Regions from separate parts of the Desulfovulcanus sp. genome, predicted to be linked through region 1. Evidence: riboswitches for the same ligand, from Rfam matches in the RefSeq annotation. Region 1 holds a riboswitch; each other region holds the start of a gene.
The links. A riboswitch is a leader RNA that binds a small molecule or an ion and turns the genes downstream of it on or off. The one in region 1 is predicted to bind cobalamin.

Region 1 (6,945 bases):
TTTCTCCTTATTTATTGGGATTTAACGCCCATTTTTTTGTAAGTGAACCGACATCTAGCCAGCTAAGGAGGAGGGAGGTCATGACGATAAGGCTCCGGGATTATCGGTTTCTCCTTTATACACCGCGCCCGAGCTTGGTCCTTCCTGGACAATGACCTTAGCAAGATTTGGGAGATCAGATATCAGCCTTTGCCACAACCATTTGGCTATGACCTCGCATGTTGGATTTTCAAGGCCTGGTATTTCATTCAGATAGTGATGATCCAACTGCTCAATAACGGGTTTGCATATTTTTTTCAGGTCACCGAAGTCGATAACCCATCCGCGGTGCTCATCAACTGGTCCAGAAACATGGACCTCCACTCTAAATGTATGTCCGTGCAGACGACTGCACTTATGCCCTTCAGGCACGTTCGGCAGTCTATGAGCGGCATCAAAGGTAAATGTGACGAATATTTCCATCTATGTGCTATGTCTACAGTTTTATATGTTAGTGTTATGTTTTAAGCCTTGACTCATCCAAGGTCACCCAAACTTTAAAACTTAAAAGTATTTCAGGGTATTCCAAGAAATTTATGTGTTTGTAAACTGAGTTTCCACTGTGGATGATCCAAACAATACTTTATTGCCAGCCTGGTGTTTTGTTCAAGATCTTCTCCATCCATGGGTTGAAGATAAAAATGTTTAAAGTCCCACTCTTCAACATCTTGCGGGAGCAAGCCTTGCTGGGGGAAAACAAGTTTGAGTTCGTCTCCCTTTCTCACGACTACCCGAGAGCCAGCCTTAGGACTAACGCAGACCCAGTCAAGGTTTTCAGGCAAGGGCAGTGTCCCATTGGTCTCAATGGCAACTTTAAAGCCCTTCCTGTGCAAGCACTCAATAAGCTCCTCATCTAATTGCAGACAAGGTTCTCCCCCCGTGCAGACCACAAATGGTTTAGCCTTTGTGTTAGCAGACGGCCATTTTGAGCTAATTACATCCGCCAATTCGTGTGCGGTATCAAATTTCCCTCCGCCAGGACCACTTGTTCCAACAAAATCTGTGTCACAAAATTTACAAACAGCGTTTTCCCGATCCTGTTCTTGGCCCGTCCACAAATTACATCCCGCAAAACGGCAAAATACTGCGGGACGACCAGTATAATATCCTTCACCCTGGAGAGTGTAAAATATTTCTTTGACCAAATATGGCATCTTATTTTTTAAGGCTATATAATGTCGGGTCAGGGACTCCTGCCTCGGCAAACCCTTTCTTCCTTAGATAACAACTGTCACATCGACCACAGGCAAGACCGTGCTCGTCAGGATCATAACAGGAGTGGGTTAACGAGTAATCAACTCCGAGTTCCAATCCTTTTTTAATTATTTCGGCCTTGGTCAATTTAACAAGAGGAGTGTGGATCTGAAACTTGAATTTCCCTGTAACGGTCTCTTTTGTAGCCAAGTTGGCCATCTTCTCAAAGGCTTCGATAAATTCGGGTCTGCAGTCTGGATATCCTGAATAATCAACAGCGTTTACACCAATAAAAATATCAGCGGCACCAAGCACCTCTGCCCAGCCCAGTGCAAAAGAAAGAAATATCGTATTCCTGGCCGGAACATAGGTAATAGGGATCTCCGTAGTCTGCTCGGGATTTAGATCTTTGGGGACATCAATATCGTCGGTTAGGGCAGACCCACCAATCTTATTCAATGGGAGCTCCAGCACCAAATGCTGTTTAACCCCCATGCTTTCCGCTACTCTTTTTGCTGCCTTGATTTCCACATCATGCCGTTGGTGATAGTAAAAACTCAAGGCATACAGCTCAAACCCTTGTGATTTTGCAATGGCCAGGCATGTTGTTGAATCAAGGCCTCCAGAGAAAAGAACAACTGCTTTTTTCATTGACACTATCCTAATATAATCCATTTTTTATTTTTTTTAAAGCTTACAATCAACATATTCAACTATATTTATATTCTAGTGGTTTTCAAGTCTATTATCACCGCTTGCCCGAATTTTACTCTCCTTTGAAGTCCCATAGAGTCTGTGGCCAAACCCCATTTTGACTACCTGATTAAAAATAAAAAAATTATGAAAAGTTGTCCTCTGGGTAAGGTTCGGCCACAGACTCCATAGGCATCATGCCTTTGGACTTTTCTCAAGCACCTCTTTAAAAATTTTCGCTGAGGCCTTGTTGGCACAGAACTCTCCGCACATGGTACAAACTTTGGAATCACAGGAAGGAGAACGATCATCTCTAATCTTCTTCGCATCCTCTGGAAAGAGGGCATTTCTGAACTGTCCTTCCCAGTCAGAGTCTCGCCGCGCTTTGCTCATGGCAATATCTCGCTGACGTGTCTTTTCGGGATGTTTTCCCAAATCACCTATGTGGGCAGCCACACGTGCCACCTTAACCCCCTCAATTACATCCTGTTCATTGGGGAGAGCCAAATGTTCGGCAGGCGTAATATAACAGATCAAATCTGCACCGAATCGAGCAGACTGCGCTGCACCAATGGCTGCTACCACGTGATCGTAACCAGCACCGACATCGGTTGGTAGAGGTCCAAGCATGTAGTAAGGGGCATAATTACTCATGCGTTTCTGCAAAATGATATTGGCTTCTATCTCGTCCATGGGCACATGGCCGGGGCCCTCCACCATCATCTGACATCCCATACGTAACCCTTCTTCAGCCAGTTCGCAATTGATCAAGAGTTCCTGAATCATGGCCCGGTCAAATGAATCGCCAATAGAACCGGCACGAAGTCCATTACCCAGAGAGAGTACCACGTCATATTTCTTAAGAATTCCCACCACGCGATCAAACTTTTCATAGAGGGGATTTTCTTTCTTGTTTGCTTTCATCCACGCCACCATGGAGGCGCCGCCCTTGCTCACCAATCCGCCATAGCGGTATCCTTGTTTTTCCAGTCGTTCAAGCGTATAAAGATTGATGCCACAGTGGATTGCCATGAAACTTATGCCGTCCTCGCATTGGCGTTCGATAAGGTCGAAAAGCATCTCCTCGTCCAACCGGTTCGGATCACCGTATTTAGCGGTCGCTTCACAAAATGCCTGATAAAGAGGGACATTTCCGACAGGAATGTCCACGGCTGCAAGTATTTCTCTACGGATTTTATCCAAATCGCCGCCTACTGAGAGTTCCATCAAGGTATCCGCCCCGGCTTCTTGAGCCGCAATGGCTTTGCGCACTTCTGCGTCGATATCTACGATGTCCGTAGAGGTACCAATGGAGGCATTGATTTTGGTTGAGAGCCCCCTGCCAATTCCAACAACCTTAGACTTTCGGTTCTTGTTCAGCGGCACCACGATCTGGCCTTTGGCTATACGTTCACGGACCGAATCAACGGACAGGCCTTCTGTTGCTGCAATAGTTTCCATAACCTGTGTGACTGTTCCCTCTTTTGCATATTCTACCTGAGTACGTTCCATAGCTATATTATCCCTCCTTACTTAAGAGCATGTAATAAAACGAAAAAATCCCCAAGCCGATATTGATCAGCTTGGGGATTTACCATCTCCACCAAGTTTCTTAGAACCATTCGGCAGGTCTTCTGACTCGTGGATCAACCTACTCCCCGCGCCTTCCCGCGCCATTTCGTAATCACTTTTATATGGCACAGTGGCTAATTGCGGGTTTTGTCCCCACTCACAGCGGCGGGTCCGTGCCGGAATTTCACCGGCTTCCCTATTAAGCCCTTTCCATGGGCACCGAATGTCTTTATTTATAAATACTTTGCGCTACTACAAGTTGTCAAGGCGATTTTGGCCTATACAAGTTTACTTTATTATTCTATTTTTCGTGAACGATAAAATTCTATTAAGACCGCATTTGCCTTATAGAGTCTGTGGCCAAAGCCCATTTTGACTACTAGATTAGAAACCCTGGTTTCTTGAATGCATTGCAAAGGGCTGGGTAAGCCTTCTTGGCGAAGCTTGCGGATAAGCAGAGCATCGGGGTGACAAAGCTAAATATCTGGTACTGCATGCCATAACTATCGACAATAAAAAGAAAATTCGTTTATCCCAAATACCACATTATGCTCTGCCCGCAAGCAAGCTATAGATGGGTCCAGGCATTTGCTCCAGCATGAAAGAAACCAAGACTAGAATAAACCATGGAAATTAAGTTGATAAAAAGGTTCGGCTACAAGCTATATAAAATATTACAAATATGGTTTATCAACATTTCATATAAATGCCGAACCTCCTGGACCACAGCATAAACCCATGGGCCCCCTCTGGCAGGGATTCATGGCTTCCAAGCACCAGGCATCCCCCGGGATATATGCTGTCCCATATTCGCTCCCATGTCTCAAGCTGTAACCCGGTATCAAAATAGGTGAACACTAAATTGCGACACAGGACCAGGTGAAATGGACCTCCCGGGACCCTCGTTCTCACATCATGGCATAAAAATTTTACGTTGGCCTTGTATTCCGGACGTAGACAATAGATCCCTTTTTTTTGAACAAAGGCGATGTTCCGCCATGGATCAGGAAGTTCCTTCAGGCTGCTGGCCTGATAACAAGCCTGAGCAGCACGTTCAATCAACACTGCATCCAGGTCCGTAGCCAGGATCCGGACGGTAAGTCCGGGGAAAAGCGGCCTGAGGCTTAACTCCCACATCAATGCCAGGGTATACGGCTCCTCACCTGAAGCACAACCGGCACTCCACATCCGTAAAGTATCCTCGCCGCGAGCAAGCGTTTCCCGGGCAAGCTCAGGCAAGACCTCCTGTTCCAAAAATGCAAAGGTCATCTTGTCGCGGTAGAAGCGAGTGATCGTAACGCGGCATAACCCCTCCAGTATTGTCCACTCCTCTGGGTGACTTTCCAGATAGGCCCGGTAAGCAATAACCCCTTCCAATTGCAATTCCTCTATACGCCGCCGGATACGTTTGCAGACTTGCTTACGCACTTTACGGAAACCTGCCCAACGCATGCGCAATCGAGGTAACGCCCACTGCAGGAAATGCACCCATTCGCTTTCTTTCATTCCAGTTCCTCAGTTCTCCTCGCATGCCAACCACTCGACCTTTTAAAACACCAGCACATGCCGAATGCTAAAATCCTTTAGTGAAGTTATCCCCTTTTTACACCAAAAATTTGAAAATAATCCTTTTCCCAAGGTTCAACTTGACTTTTTTGAATCCCAAGTTTGGCCCAAACCTTTTTATTTATACCTTTATAACCCCAAAATTCACTTAAATACTTTTTAGGAACATATATCCGTTTTAATCTGGACCCAATCTTGGCCAACTCATACAATAATAGATGTCTGAGACCGATGCTTCTGCACATATTTCCCAAGGCCGGATGCCAAGGGCCAGCCAAAATATTTTTCATCAGACTTTTTTCCGGAGTCAAACCAAGACGAATAACCTGCACTTTAGCCCGCCAAAAAAACGGGAGACTTAAAGCTATTGCAGACACAGTCTCTGGTAAGCTCCACGGTCGATACTGACCTTTGGCCCACCACCTGGCCAAAAGAGTGGATTTGAGAACCAGACATGGATAGATGCGCACAACTTCCGGTTGCATCTCTATAGAAAAACGCACATCTTCAAACCAGCTCTTCAGTGTATGTCCAGGCAGCCCCGGCAAAAGTTGAATGCCCAGACTCAGGCCCGCTCTCGAAATCATTTCGCAAGCCGCAACTATATCTGCCCGACAGTAGCCCCGACCGCTTAATTCCAATACCTGATTATCAAAGCTTTGCACACCCAACTCAACCAAATCAACTCCATAGTCACCTAGCAAGCTTAAAATATCTTGGCTAATCATATCCGGCCTGGTTGAACAGCGAATATGGCTAATTATCCCTTTGTCTTTTAACTTTTTTGTCAATGATAAAAAATAAATCATTTTCTCTTTGGACAGGCCAGTAAATGTCCCGCCAAAAAACCCAAGGCCAATGGCTTCCTTTTTTTGGGCAAATCGGTCATTGAGCTCGTTCTCGATTTTTTCTCCAATGCTCTTGAAATCAAGACGATCCAACTCGCCGGTTTGCAGATTCTGGGCGCAATAAACACACCTGGTTTTACTGCACCCGGCAAAGGGAAGAAAAACTGGCCAAACAGCCATTTTCTTTTTTTGGGGTTCAGGATGATAAAATTTCAAACTAATAATTTTCATAAATGGAAATAGACAAAAAAAATAACGTGTTAGACTTGCAAAAAAAATACAGCTGAGGTAAAAGTCTTTTAAAGTCGTTATTAAGACAAAAAAATTCCATTTTTTATGCGCAAAAAGTCATATGTTGCCAATACTACATGTGTTAAGTTTTATAAATATTAAACGTTTTATTCTGAATTTTATACGCAAACTTAAAGTTTAAACTGTACAATAAACACATAACATTACAAAATTTAAAATATAACTCGGAGCAAAGAATATGGAAAACTGCATTTTTTGCCAGATTGTCCAAGGAAAAATTCCCTGTCAAAAAATCTATGAAAGCGAACATGTCCTGGCCTTTTTAGATATTGCCCCGGTCAACAAAGGGCATGCCCTGATAATCCCCAAAGGTCACTATCCTACTATTTTTGAACTACCTTTAGATTTAGGACAAGAACTCATTTTGGCCATGCAAAAAGTCGGAAAAGGGTTACTTACAGCATTGAATGCCTCTGGTCTAAATATAGGCATGAACAACTATGAAGCTGCTGGTCAATTGGTTCACCATGCTCACTGGCACCTCATTCCCCGATATAAAGATGATGGGCTAAAACTCTGGGCACAACATAAATACTCAGACGCCCAGGAGATGGAGCAGTACGCCCAAAAAATCAAAGCAAAAATTTAATTTTATTAAAATGAAAGCTGTGTAATATGTCAAAAAGGCAATGTTTAAAATGGCCTATAATAGTCGTTCAAAAATGCTCTAGTGCCCGGGTAAACCTTTAACCCTAAATTGCAACTTTAAACTTCCCCCGGA
Region 2 (6,945 bases), on a different contig from region 1:
ACTAGGTCAAAACTCTAGGGAATATGAGTAAGCCTCGATGTTCAGGAAGGCTAAAAGGTTAAGAGGGGAAAAGTTATGCTGGATAAAATCTGGGATGGAATAAAAAATATCCCTTATGGTATCGACCTAATTAAATTAGCCTTTATCTTTATGGTCAGCTGTCTAAGTTATGTAGCGAGCAAAAAATACCTGCTCGGCTTGATCAATAAAATTCTTACAAAGACCAAGACCAAATGGGACGATGTATTGATCAAGAACAAGGTGTTTAACCAGTTGATCTTACTGATCCCGGCCATGGTCTTTTATTATGGTCTAAAGGCCCTTCCCACATTATTTCCCTATGGCCAAAAACTTGTCTATATTTATGTAACCATAATTATCATTCTTGTCGTAAACAAACTTCTCGATTCCTTTGTTGACATCTACAATACCTACCCCATTTCAGCCAAACGCCCCATCAAAGGTTATCTGCAACTAGTCAAAATTTTTGTCTATATTATTGGGGGAATTTTTCTTATCGCCCTTATCCTGGATAAATCTCCATGGGGCCTGATAAGTGGAATTGGTGCTTTGACCGCCGTGCTCATGCTCATTTTTAAGGATACGGTTTTATCCTTTGTGGCCAGCATTCAAATTGCCAGTTACGACCTTTTGCGAAAAGGTGACTGGATTGAGATGCCTGCGTTTGGAGCTGACGGCGATGTCATTGATATTGCCCTGCATACAGTCAAAGTGCAAAATTTTGACAAGACCATTGTGGCAATCCCTACCTTTAAGTTTTTGGATCATTCCTTTAAAAACTGGCGGGGGATGGAAGAGACCGGAGCACGCAGGATTAAAAGATCTATTTTAATTGACCAGTCCAGTATCAAATTTTTGGACGACGAGCTCATGGAGCGTTTATCAAAAATAGATATTATCAAAAGTTATCTAGAGCAAAAAAAGATAGAAATCGAAGAGCACAATAGAAATGTAGGAGCCAGTCCGGAATCAGTGCTCAATGGCCGGCGCCTGACAAACCTGGGTACCTTGCGGGCCTATATCCTGGCTTATCTTAAGTCCCATCCCAAAATCAGACAAGACCTGACCCTGATCGTGCGTCATCTACAGCCTACAGCAGATAAAGGTCTGCCACTGGAGGTTTACTGCTTTGTGAATGATACCGATTGGGCCAATTATGAGGCTATCCAGGCCGATATATTTGACCATATCCTGGCCGCCTTGCCAGAATTTCATTTGCGGGCCTATCAGCGCAACGCCCTGGTAGATCACAGGGTTATAAACCAGGCTCAAACATAATGTGTCCTTCACGTGAATAACTTTATTAAACTTCCTCACCTAGGCCCGAAACCTGCATACTAACCGAACTGATGTGGATTGTTCTCTCTTTGTTTACCGCCCTTTGCGAGGCCATTAAAGATGGCCTCTGTAAAAAAGGGCTACAGGGTAATGATTTTCTGGTCATTGCCTGGGCATGGAAGGCATTTTCCCTGCCGTTTCTCCTTCCTTTAAGTTTCATAACCCCTGTCCCTGATTGTTTAAATCTGCGTTTTTTGGGGATCCTGGCCCTTGGAGGCGGATTAAATATCCTGGCCACAATCTTGTATATCCGGGCCATTCAAGCCTCTGACCTATCCCTGACCCTGCCTCTCCTTAGTTTTACGCCGGTTTTTTTGCTCTTTACTTCTCCGCTCATGGTCGGCGACAAGCCAGAACCTACTGGTTTTTTGGGCGTGTTTCTGATTTTTCTGGGTTCATATATTTTAGGCAGCTCAAAGCCTGGCTTTTGGGGGCCCATCAAGGGACTATTTTCAGAAAAAGGCCCCAGACTTATGCTTTGTGTGGCCCTTATCTGGAGCATCGCCGCCAATGTGGATAAAATGGGTATAAGGGAGACTTCCCCTTTTTTCTGGGCCTTTAGCGTTCAAGCATTTATTGCTTCCGGCCTGACCTTGCTTTTATTCAGGCAACAAAAAAATATTTCCCTTGGTTCCAGAAAAAACATCTTTTTGCTGAGTCTAATCGGACTATTTACTGCAATGGGGCTCATTTCGCAGATGTCGGCTGTAAACATTGGCCTGGTCCCTTATGTAATAGCCATCAAGCGATTAAGCATTGTTTTTGGGGTAATTATCGGTGCAGTGGTTTTTAAGGAAAAGGATTTAAAGCTAAGGCTTTGCGGGGCAATGATTATGCTGGCAGGAGTCTTTTTGATGACGACTTAATTCGATTTAGTTTCGCCTGGATGGACTGAACCGCTTCAACTTCCTGACTTTACCCCCACCCCACTCACCTACTCAACTATTCAACTAATTCCCTTGCCTTCCTCTGCGTCCTGAGCTAAAAAATTATCATTGTTCATTTTATCTTTTGGTGCTTGTAAAGCTTAATAGGGAATCCCGTGAAAATCGGGAGCGGTCCCGCCGCCGTGATTCCCACAAAAGTCAGTCTCCGTGTGTGCCACTGTCCTATTTTGAGTTCTCAAAATGGATGGGAAGGCCGAGGCTGATGGGATGAGCCGGAAGACCTGCCAAAAGATGTCCATTTCTCCTGAGCAACGGGGGCTTTGTTCAGGAGGCCGGGTGTATAGTTACCTGCTGGAAGCGATCAAGCTCAAAATTTAAGCTTCATAGACGAAGAAAAATTGATACCGGGCGCCCAAACTTCATAAAATTTGAATGCCCGGCTGAAAGAAGCTATAAGCTACCTAGCAGGCCTGTCGCATTTATCCCCATATACACCATTTAGATTTAGTTATTAGCCCCAAAAAAATTTTGGGAGGTTTATTATGCGTAATTTTTTGGGATTGCGGGTTTTACCCGTTGTGGTGGGATTGTTTTTCTTACTTACTTTGGCAAGTGATGTCCTGGCTCATGGCCATAGGCAAGAGAAAAAAATAGGTATTTTATTGGTGGCTTTCGGCACGACTTATACGCAAGCTCAAAAGGCCTTTACCAATATTGAGAGAAAAGTGCGTCAAGCCTTTCCGGGCATACCTGTCTACTGGGCTTATACCTCCAAGATTATCCGCCATAAATTGGCTAAGAAGGGGCAAAAACTCCTTTCTCCGGCCCAGGCCTTGGCCAAAATGATGGATGAAGGCTTTACCCATGTGGCTGTGCAATCATTGCACACTATTCCAGGCGCGGAATATGATTATCTGGTGCAAGTGGCGCAAAGCTTTTCAGGTCTGCCCAAGGGCATGCAAAAAATTTTGGTGGGTCATCCGTTATTGGCAACACACGAAGATTTTCAAAAAACGGTTCAGGCCCTGCTCCAAAATATCCCGACACAAAGGAAACAAAAAGAGGCAGTTGTTTTCATGGGTCACGGCACACATCATCTGGCCAATGCCTGTTATCCGGCCCTGCAATATTATCTTTGGCAAAAGGACAAAAATATTTTCGTGGGCACTGTAGAAGGTGCGCCATCCCTTGAAGATACTGTCAAGGAGCTAAAGAGCCGCGGAATAAAAAAGGCGTATCTCCTGCCGTTCATGTCTGTGGCTGGTGACCATGCCCGCAACGATATGGCCGGAGATGAACCAGACTCCTGGAAGTCAGTGCTCACTGCACAAGGAATAGAATGTATACCGGTACTTAAAGGCACGGCTGAATATGATCAGATTGTGGATATCTGGGTCGAACACTTAAAAGCTGTAATGGACCAACTTTAAAGTACGAAAAGGGGTTTAAACCCCGCATCTACAGGACAAATCAGTTTATGCATCGCTATTTTACTTATCCTGAGAAAGGACATTTTTATGCCTTGGGTGTTGGCCCGGGAGCGCCAGACCTTTTGACTATCAGGGCAGTGAACATGATTAAAGGGGCAGATGTAGTCATCTGCCCCTGTTCAGCCCGTTCTAAAACCAGCCTCGCTTTAGAGGCGATCAAGCCATGGCTTGATCGCCAGGAAATAGTCGAGCATGTCTATCCTATGGCTAGGGATGAACAAAAGACCTGGAAATCATGGGAGAAAATGGCCTCGTTGGTTGTTAAGCGATGCAATCAAAAGCAAACAGTAGTGCAGGTTACACTAGGTGATCCGCTGGTCTATAGCACCAGTTGCTATCTTCTGCATCTTTTATCCAAAAGAATGCATCGCTCGATGATCCATGTGGTACCTGGCATCACTGCATTTCAGGCCGTGAGTGCAAAGCTTGGTTATCCTCTGACCATGCAGGAAGATAGACTTTTACTCGTCCCTGGCACAGACATGCAGGAAGTAGAGAAATGCCTTACCAGGTGTGAAACACTGGTGTTATATAAGGTGGGCAAAAAAATTTCCGAGCTTTACGCTCTTCTTAAAAAACATGGTTTGGAACATAGGGCCAAAATGGTCTGTTATGTAGAACAGGAAGATAAAGAGTTTGTCTGTGAAGACCTGGCCCAGGCTTTGAAATCCATGCCCGGCTACCTGGCCACAGTGATTGTGAATATTGGAAGAAGGAAGTGGAATAACCATAAAAGAGCCTGTGGCCGAAGCTTTTAGGCTTAATTCCCATGGGGTTTATTCCAGTCCTGGTTTCTTTCATGCTGGTACAAAGACTTGGACCAATCTAAAGTTTGCTTGCGGACAGAGCATAATGGGATATTTTGGGTAAACAAATATTCTTTTTATTGTCGATAGTTATGATCAATATCGCAAAATATTCAGCCCATGCATCCCGATGCTCTGTTTTTCCGCAAGCTTTATTAAGATTGGGTTACCCAAGCCGTTTGTAATGCATTTCAGAAACCAAGACTCTCAATCAGCGGTTAAAATAGGGTGTGGCCACTGGCTCAATAGAGAAGAGGTAAAAAGGTTAAGAGGAAAAGAGGTCTGGAAGAAGGTGTAGCCGGTAATGAGCAAGTTAAAAACAGGCCTGAGCACTGGCACGTGTGCAGCTGCCGCGGCCAAGGCTGCGGTTTTACTACTTAGCGGCAGCGTAAGCAAAGATGAAGTTCAGGCAGTTGAAATTACCCTGCCCACGGGCAAAAGAATCAATGTCCCTATTAAAGGGTGGAGCAAGCAGGATAATTTGGCCTGCGCCTGGGTAGAAAAGGATGCCGGCGATGACCCGGATGTAACTCATGGTCTGGAGGTTCATGTTCAGGCAAGATTTAGCGAAAGCGAAGGCAATGAAATTGAGTTCGTCCGCGGCAAAGGTTTAGGCGTAGTAACCAGACCAGGACTACCTGTACCAGTGGGTGAGCCAGCCATAAATCCCGTTCCAAGACAGATGATTGTCCAGGCCATCAGGGAAGTAACTGCTTTTGGTGTACAAATAAAGATCTCCATTCCCGGCGGCGAAGAAGTTGCTCACAAAACCTTTAATCCCCGTTTGGGCATTAAAGGCGGCATCTCGATTTTGGGAACCACTGGTGTGGTCAAGCCCTATTCCGTTGCAGCCATTAAAGAAACCATAGGCTTAAATATTAATATGGTTTGGGAAATGGGTTACAGGGAACTGGTCCTGGTACCGGGAAATATCGGGAACAGGGCTGCAACGAATCTTGGATTTAATACGGACCTAATTGTCGAAGTAAGTAATGAATGGGCCTATGCTCTGGACAAACTCAAAAACTATGACTTTAGAAAAGTAACTATCCTCGGCCATGCTGGAAAACTTTTAAAATTTATTAACGGTCACTTTCAGACCCATAGCCAAAATTCCCCTTCAGCAGTGCCCATATTTCTAGCCGCAATAAAGCAGGTACTGGGCATCAAACTTACGGATGTAACTACTGTGGAAGGAGGATTTTCCTGTCTGGGTGCCAAAGAGCGACAGGTTATTGGCAACCACCTTGCCAGGCAGGTATTCGAAAAAGTACAGCAAAGGCTAAATACCGTTCCTCTCTTACAAGTTGTTTTAATCAACCTAAAAGGTGAAATTGTAGGCAGGAACCTTTGATATCGTCCAAGTCGCATCATGATCAACAAGCTCAATAAACCCAAAATCACTATTATTGGCTGCGGACCGGGGGGCAAAGAATTTTTAACTTTGGCCGCGCTAAAAGAAGTGGAGAAAGCAGATATTCTGGTTGGTGCTCCCAGACTACTTGAACTTTTTCCAGAGTTTAAAGGCCGGGTATTTTCCTTAGGTGCGAACATAGACCAGGCCATTGAGTTCATAGAGACCAGTTTTAAAAACCAAAAGATAGCCGTGCTCGTCAGTGGCGACCCCGGCTGTTTTAGTTTCAGCCAGAAGGTTGTGCACAAATTTGGCCGTGAAAATTGCCATCTGGTTCCGGGAATTAGCTCGGTGCAACTTGCCCTCTCCCGGCTTAAGCTCGAGTGGACAAAAGCGAAGATCGTCAGTGTACACGGACGCGAACCTGAATTTAAGGCCAGCGAACTTTTATCTTATCCGGTAGTTGTTATTTTATTGGGTAAAGATTTAACCTGGTTTAAACCATTATGGCCAAAGCTTAATAAAAATTTTGAGGTGTATTTGGTGCAAAATTTAAGTCTTGAAAACGAGAGGCTGGACAAGCTCAGCCAAGAGACTGATTTAAATCAATCCATATACGGCCAAGCCATGTTAATTCTGGAGGCTAAAAGTGAATCTGGCCTTGGTTAGTCTGTCTCTTCCCGGGGCCTACCTGGCAAAAAAATTGGCTGCTGAAATGAATGGAGAAATTTTTGTCCATCAAAAATGGGCACGGGAGACTCAGACCATTAGCTGTAGCTATTTTGAACGCATTTTTGACCTTTCTAGCGATCTTTTCCAAAATTTCAAAAGAATCGTCTATTTTGCCCCCTGTGGGGTAGTGGTGCGGGCCATTGCGCCTTTTCTGAAAAATAAACTGGACGACCCAGCCGTGGTAGTTGTGGATGCAGGTGCCAGATATGCCATAAGCCTGCTTAGCGGTCATGAAGGCGGCGCAAATGCCCTGGCCTGCCAGGTGGCCAACATATTAGGCGCCGAGCCGATAATTACCACTACGACCGAGGCCGTTA
Region 3 (6,945 bases), on a different contig from region 1:
AGTAACCAGCCAGGCCAAAAGACAGGTCATGGATATGAAAATAACCATGTTCATGGGCCAAACGAATCTCTTCCGGGTATTTTTCCAAGGCGTATCTGGCCTGCACAGATCCGGATAAATGCAGCATCAGCCCCTGAAAAGAGTGGGCCATGTTGGCATTTTCATTAACCCGCCAATCAGACTTGTTCATGTAGCTGTCAATGGTATCTTTGATATCTAAAAAGGCCTCTTTCTGACTACGAATCTCCCGTCTCTTTTCCCGGTATAAAATATATTTTTTAGCAGCCTGATACAGCCTGGACTCCATAAGGACCAATTCCACCATATCCTGGACCTGCTCTTGCTCAGGTATGTCCAAATCTGCAAGCTTGTTTTCCACTTTCATGGCCAGTCTTTTGGCCAAAAGAGGATCTTTAATCCCGCTGGCCTTTAAGGCCTTGAAAATAGCCTGGGCGATCCTATCTACAGACCAGGTTTCAAGCCGGCCGTCTCTCTTTTTGATTTGTTTGGGCATAAATATATCTCCTTTCAGGTAATGTTGAATGTTTAATGCTGAATGTTGAATTATTTTTTGTTCTGTTGTCCAGTCTTTATTATGCTTGTTAAAATTTTCACAATGCTCTCAATTTCATTAAACATAAGCTTTACTTTTGGCTTATCAGGATCAATATAGCCACTATCTTTTAATAAGTTTAGCCAATAATGCGTCTCTCTTGCCTCTTTAGCTGAAATAGACATCTTCGCTAAAAAATCTTTTTTACTAAATCCTACCTGAGCTTCATTAACATTTGCACCAATTGATGTCCCGCATTTTAACAATTGTTTAGACATCACATATTCTTTTTTATCATCTACCAGAAAATTATATAATTCAATAACCATTAAAGCAAATTTATACGTCTTTTGAACTATTATATTACTTTTCATCAATCACTTCTTGAATTAAACATCCAACATTAATCATTCAACATTAACGAACGTCTGCTCTATCAATTCAAATCCTTTGGGCAGATAGGTTTTAACTTCATGCATATCATCTTCTGTTAAACTAGGTACCCTGGTACATCGAAAGATAAATCTGTTTGGCCATTTTTTAGCCATGTCAAAGATGGCTTCCAGACATTTTTGTGCTTTTTGTGAGCTAATCTTATTTCCAGTCAGTTGAGGATATTTTCCCCAGGGGCCTTTGACATCCACGGCTACCATCTGGACCAGATCCTTTTCCAAGACCAGCTTGAGCAGATCCGGCCGCAGACCATTGGTGTCAAGCTTAACCGGAAGATTAAATACCTTTAAGGTGGTCAGGACCTGTTCAAGCCCCGGCAAGACAGTTGGCTCTCCCCCGCTAACCACTAAAGCATCCAACCAGGTTTTGTCATGATCAATTCTTTCCAGAACCATTCCCCGGTCCAATTGGGGTAAACTTTCCGGCTCCCAGGCAAGCTTGGCATTATGACATGTGGGGCAACGCAGATTGCATCCACCAAAAAACAATACCGCGGTCACCTTGCCCGGCCAGTCACATAAACTTAACGGTTCATATCCGCGCAATGCCACCCAAGGCGATACAGAGGAGTTATTCTTATCTGACATTCCGAATATAAAGTTAGGGTACCTTGGTTTAAAATTCAGAATCTTAAGTGTATTTGAGGATAAAATACGTATTTCCCCTGCATCCTCGTGCAGAGAAAATCATGACAAGCTCCAGGCAGGTCTTCTGGCTCTTCCCGGTTTTCTGCCGACCTTCCCATCCTTTTTTAAAAAAGGAAGTTCAGAAGTTGAGAAGATCAGAAGATACGTTTTTATAAACGAAAGTCCCATCTCCTTTTCCGTATACTTCAATCTTCCTAACTTCCCAACCTCGTATCTGCCTAACTTCTCCTAAGCAGAAATGCAGGACAGTGGTCATGACCTGGAGAAAACTTCACGGGAATTACAGCGGCGGGACCGCCCCGGACTCTCACCGGAGTTCCCTATTAAGGCCGCGCGGCCACCTGGAGTAAATCATGGCGGCAGAAATTATAATCCCACCAGAGGCAGGATACAAGAAAAAATAAAAAAATAAATAATTCGACCAATTAGAGGGGTAAACTTTTAGGTTAAACCCAAAATCCCTGGTTTGGCAGGACTAAAAACCCGGCTCCAGTCCTGGATTGACAAAGGCTGGTGCTGTTTCATCCGCTTGCACAAAAACCGGAGGGCAATCCCTCACTTCCACTTTTCTGCCCACAATCTTAAGCCTTCCCTGGGCCAGCCACTCAATAGCCTGAGGGTAAATCCGATGCTCCCAATTCAAGATACGTTGCCCGAGGCTCTGGCCATCATCGCTGACATAGGCTGGCACAACCGCCTGGATAATAATCGGACCATTATCCATTTTCTCGTCAACAAAATGCACTGTACACCCGGAAAAACGCACCCCATAATCAGCTGCCTGGGCCTGGACACGCACGCCTGGAAAACTGGGCAGAATGGCAGGATGTATATTTAAAATTTTATTGGGAAAGGCCTGAATGAACGCGGGAGTCAATATCCGCATAAATCCGGCTAGAATAACCGCTTCCGCACCTGCATCCTTGATAACCCGGACCATGGCCTGATCAAAGTCCTCGCGAGAAGAAAAATTTTGATGCTCGATAACTTCCGTGCGCAAATTATGCTTTTTGGCTCTAGTTAGTCCGTAGGCATCGGGTTTATTGCTGATAACCACCTTGATTTCGGCATGAAGCACTTTCTGTTCTATTTTATCAATTATGGATTGCAGATTCGACCCGCTTCCTGAGATTAAAACAGCTATGGGTAAGGCCATTGATCCTCCTTCTTTGTTTGAGTGGTTAAGTTAATTTATTCTCTTAATAATACAAAACAACTAAACCACTCAACTACTTACCTACTCAACTATTCAACTAGTCAACTATAGCTTTCACCAGACCATCAATAGTAAATTCTTCTGGCTGAATATGGGCCTCAAAGCCATACTTCTCTAAAGTTCTGGCCGTAATCGGACCTATGCAGGCCAATTTTATACCGCTCCCGCCTTCTGCTGCAGATACATAAGGTTTAAGTTTTTCAGCATCGAGGAGACTAAAGAAATTCTCAACAGTAGAGGAGCTGGTAAAGGTAATATATTGAATTTTTCCTTCATTAACCTGCTCTAAGAGGACATCAGCGTTAGCGTCGCTTTCCTGGCTCAGTACTGTTTCGTAAACAGGCAAAATATCTACCTCTGCCCCGGCACGCCTCAGGCTTTCCGGTAGGACCTCCCGTGCCTTCTTGGCCCTGGGAATGAGCACTCTTTTGCCCTTGATCCCCATTTTTAAAAGCCCTTCCACCACGGATTCCGCCACGTATTTATCAGGAATAAAGTCAGCAAAAATCCCCCTTTCTCTCAAAGCAGAAGCCGTGGCCGGCCCAATGGCTGCCACCTGCGTCAGCCCGAGAGCGCGGGCATCGTAGCCCATGCTTCTCAGCTGTTTCCAGAAGAATTTGACCCCGTTGACAGAGGTAAAAACAATCCATTGGTAAAAATCAAGATTTGTGATGGCATCTCTTAAATGAGAGTAATCATCCAGAGGCTTGATCTTGATGGTTGGGAACTCATAGCAGCATGCGCCAAGTGCTTCCAGCTTACTTACCAAGACGCTGGATTGCTCCCTGGCTCGGGTCACAACCACGCCTTTACCCAAAAGTGGCAGCTTTTCGAACCAGTCCAGCTTATCTTTTAGTTTAACCACTTCTCCGACTACCAAAAGCGATGGAGGCCTAAACCCCTTGGCTCTGGCCTGGTCAGCTATTTCAGCAATAGTGGACACCAATGTTCTTTGACGACAGGTTGTTCCCCAATGGATGAGGCTTGCCGGCATATCCGGACGCATGCCAGCCTGGATAAGGTTGGTACTGATATATTCCAAGTTTTTCACGCCCATAAAAAAGACCAGGGTACTTGTTCCAGAGGCCAGAGCCTGCCAATTATGAGCACTCTCTGGCTTGTCCGGGTCCTCGTGCCCAGTGATAAACGATACCGAAGAAGCATACCTTCTATGGGTCAAGGGAATACCAGCATAGGCTGGCGCGGCCACAGCCGAAGTCACCCCCGGAACCACTTCAAAATCAAGGCCCGCTTCGATAAGCTCCTCTGCCTCTTCCCCGCCCCGACCAAAAACATAGGGATCGCCGCCTTTGAGCCTGGCCACAACCTTCCCCTTTTTGGCCCTGTCCACCAACAAATCATTAATCTTGTCCTGGGGCAGGGTGTGATCTCCGCCTTTCTTGCCTACATAGATAATTTCTGCATCCTTGCGGCAATATTTTAAAAACTCCTTATTAGCCAGATAGTCGTAAACAACAACGTCAGCCTTTTCCAAGATATTTTTGGCCTTTATGGTCAAAAGCCCAGGATCGCCAGGCCCTGCTCCCAATAAATAGACTTTAGACATCGCTTAATATGCCTCCTATTTCAGTCCAGCAAGCCGGTCTCTTAATTTTTCTAGCTTTACTTTTTTTTCCTCAAATTCATTCAGTTTACGCTTTTCTTTGTCCACCACATGAGCTGGGGCCTTGTTCACAAATCCCTCGTTGGACAGTTTGCGGCTGACAAATTCCAGCTCCTTGTTGATTTTCTTTAGTTCCTTATCAAGCCTTGCAAGTTCACTTTCTATATCCACCAGGTCTTTGACCGGCACATAGAGCTCATGCCCCTTAACCACATTAGAAGCTGCACCAGGCGGCGGAGTCAAATCAGGTTCGGCCTGCATCGATTCCAAGCGGGCCAAATGCATAATTAAACTTTTTTGGCCAAGCAAAAAGTCTCTGTCCTCTCCTTCGACGCGTACATAAAGTTTAAGTTTCTGCGAAGGTCCAATACCAAGCTCCGAACGAATGTTTCGCACACTAACTACAACTTGTTGTAAAAACTCCATCCTCTCTACCACATCTGGCTGCAAACATTCCGGCCGACTCTCTGGAAATGGCTCCCGGGCCAAATTTGGATTTTCCTGTCCAGGGATATAGCTCCATACTTCCTGAGTAACAAAAGGAATAATGGGATGTAAAAGAACCAAAATTTCACTTAAAACCTGTTTCAAACAGCCCCTGGCCAGGGATTTGACTTCTTCGTCCTGACCATAGAGCTCTGGCTTGATCATCTCCAGGTACCAGTCACAAAACTCATGCCAGACAAATTGATATAGTACCCCGGCTGCATCGTTAAACCGGTAAGCTTCTAAAGCCTTGCGCACCTCCTCTTTCACTTCTTCAAGGCGATGCAAGATCCATTGGTGAGTCAAGCCACCGCTTTCACTAATTTTGGCAGGCTCAAACTCAATTTTTTCTTCCTCTGTTAAGTGCATCAGCGCAAATCTGGCTGCGTTCCAGATCTTATTGATAAAATGGCGGTAGCCCTCAATGCGCTCTTCGCTCATCTTGATGTCCCGGCCCATGGCAGCAAAGGCAGTCAGTGTAAATCTGAAGGCATCAGTGCCAAATTTATCCATCATGAGCAGCGGATCAATAACATTGCCCTTGGATTTACTCATTTTCTGGCCCTGGGCGTCGCGAACCAGAGCATGAATATAGACATGCCGAAACGGGACATCCTTCATAAAATGCAGGCCCATCATCATCATTCGAGCCACCCAGAAAAATAAGATATCAAATCCTGTGACCAGGACGGAGGTGGGATAAAACTTTTTAAGCTCCTCGGTCTGATCTGGCCAACCCAGGGTGGAAAATGGCCACAAGGCAGAGGAAAACCAGGTATCCAGCACATCTTCATCCTGGCTTAATTTGTCACTGTTGCATTCCGGGCAGGCTGTTGGATCTTCTCTGGCCACAATCAAATGCCCGCAGTCTTCGCAGGTCCAGGCCGGAATCCGGTGTCCCCACCAGATCTGCCGGGAGATACACCAATCTCTAATATTATCCAGCCATTCAAAATAAGTCTTGGTCCAGTGATCTGGAAAAATTTTGGTTCGGCTATCTACTACAGCCTGTCTGGCTTCCTTGGCCAGCGGACCAACTTTTACAAACCATTGCCTGGAAACATACGGTTCAATAACTGTTCTACAACGATAACAATGGCCCACACTATGTTGCAGATCTTCTTTTTTGACCAGAAAGCCCTGTTCCTCAAGCATCTGAACGACTTTTTTCCGGCACTCAAACCTGTCCAGACCAGCAAACTCAGGACCGGCCTGCTCATTCATCCTGCCTTCATCGTCAATAACCTGAATAACATCCAGATTATGCTTCTTGCCCAGTTCAAAGTCGTTCATGTCGTGGGCAGGGGTAATCTTCAGGCAACCTGTACCAAACTCTCTGTCCACATAGCTATCAGCAATGATAGGAATTTTCCTCTGAACCAAAGGCAAGATAACTTCCTGACCAATTAAGTGGCTATATCTTTCATCTTCGGGATGCACAGCCACACCAGTGTCGCCGAGCATGGTCTCCGGCCTGGTGGTAGCCACGATTACTTCTCCCTGGCCATCAGCCAAAGGATACTTAATATGGTAAAGTGCACCCAAAGCCTCTTCATGTTCAACTTCCAGATCTGCCAAAGCGGTATGACATCTGGGACACCAATTGATAATATAATCGCCCTGGTAAATTAAACCCTCTTCATAAAGACGGACAAAGACTTCGCGCACGGCCCTGGATAATCCTTCATCCATGGTAAAGCGCAGCCTTGACCAGTCCACAGAGGCACCAATACGCCGAATCTGATTTAAAATCTTATTTCCATACTCCTCTTTCCACTCCCAGACACGTTCAATAAACTTTTCCCGTCCTAAGGACTGTCTGGTCTTACCCTCGGCGGCCAGGGCCCTTTCCACCACGTTCTGCGTGGCGATTCCAGCATGGTCGGTGCCTGGCACCCAAAGTACATCATAACCAAGCTGGCGGTGATAACGGCACAATATATCCTGCAAAGTCAGGTTCAGGGCA

Region 2: linked by a shared signal. The riboswitch ahead of AC3WVG_RS04415 (sirohydrochlorin cobaltochelatase) and the one ahead of thiC (phosphomethylpyrimidine synthase ThiC) in region 1 are both predicted to bind cobalamin.
Region 3: linked by a shared signal. The riboswitch ahead of AC3WVG_RS09060 (anaerobic ribonucleoside-triphosphate reductase activating protein) and the one ahead of thiC (phosphomethylpyrimidine synthase ThiC) in region 1 are both predicted to bind cobalamin.

The regions. Positions count from the first base shown of each region.
Region 1 is NZ_CEYAEZ010000009.1:17,804-24,748, reverse strand. It holds gene queD (6-carboxytetrahydropterin synthase QueD) at 79-462, opposite strand; gene queE (7-carboxy-7-deazaguanine synthase) at 555-1,193, opposite strand; gene queC (7-cyano-7-deazaguanine synthase QueC) at 1,195-1,884, opposite strand; gene thiC (phosphomethylpyrimidine synthase ThiC) at 2,122-3,438, opposite strand; cobalamin riboswitch at 3,534-3,737, opposite strand; gene AC3WVG_RS02610 (CheR family methyltransferase) at 4,189-5,004, opposite strand; gene AC3WVG_RS02605 (elongator complex protein 3) at 5,091-6,143, opposite strand; gene AC3WVG_RS02600 (HIT family protein) at 6,403-6,813, shown strand.
Region 2 is NZ_CEYAEZ010000017.1:33,510-40,454, reverse strand. It holds gene alr (alanine racemase) at 1-31, shown strand, start outside; gene AC3WVG_RS04425 (mechanosensitive ion channel family protein) at 76-1,299, shown strand; gene AC3WVG_RS04420 (DMT family transporter) at 1,371-2,225, shown strand; cobalamin riboswitch at 2,355-2,549, shown strand; gene AC3WVG_RS04415 (sirohydrochlorin cobaltochelatase) at 2,789-3,676, shown strand; gene cobI (precorrin-2 C(20)-methyltransferase) at 3,724-4,494, shown strand; gene cbiD (cobalt-precorrin-5B (C(1))-methyltransferase CbiD) at 4,847-5,896, shown strand; gene cbiE (precorrin-6y C5,15-methyltransferase (decarboxylating) subunit CbiE) at 5,915-6,565, shown strand; gene AC3WVG_RS04395 (cobalt-precorrin 5A hydrolase) at 6,546-6,945, shown strand, end outside.
Region 3 is NZ_CEYAEZ010000057.1:9,348-16,292, reverse strand. It holds gene AC3WVG_RS09070 (ribonucleoside triphosphate reductase) at 1-514, opposite strand, end outside; gene AC3WVG_RS09065 (four helix bundle protein) at 565-927, opposite strand; gene AC3WVG_RS09060 (anaerobic ribonucleoside-triphosphate reductase activating protein) at 961-1,593, opposite strand; cobalamin riboswitch at 1,691-2,013, opposite strand; gene purN (phosphoribosylglycinamide formyltransferase) at 2,129-2,809, opposite strand; gene cobA (uroporphyrinogen-III C-methyltransferase) at 2,907-4,436, opposite strand; gene AC3WVG_RS09045 (valine--tRNA ligase) at 4,452-6,945, opposite strand, start outside.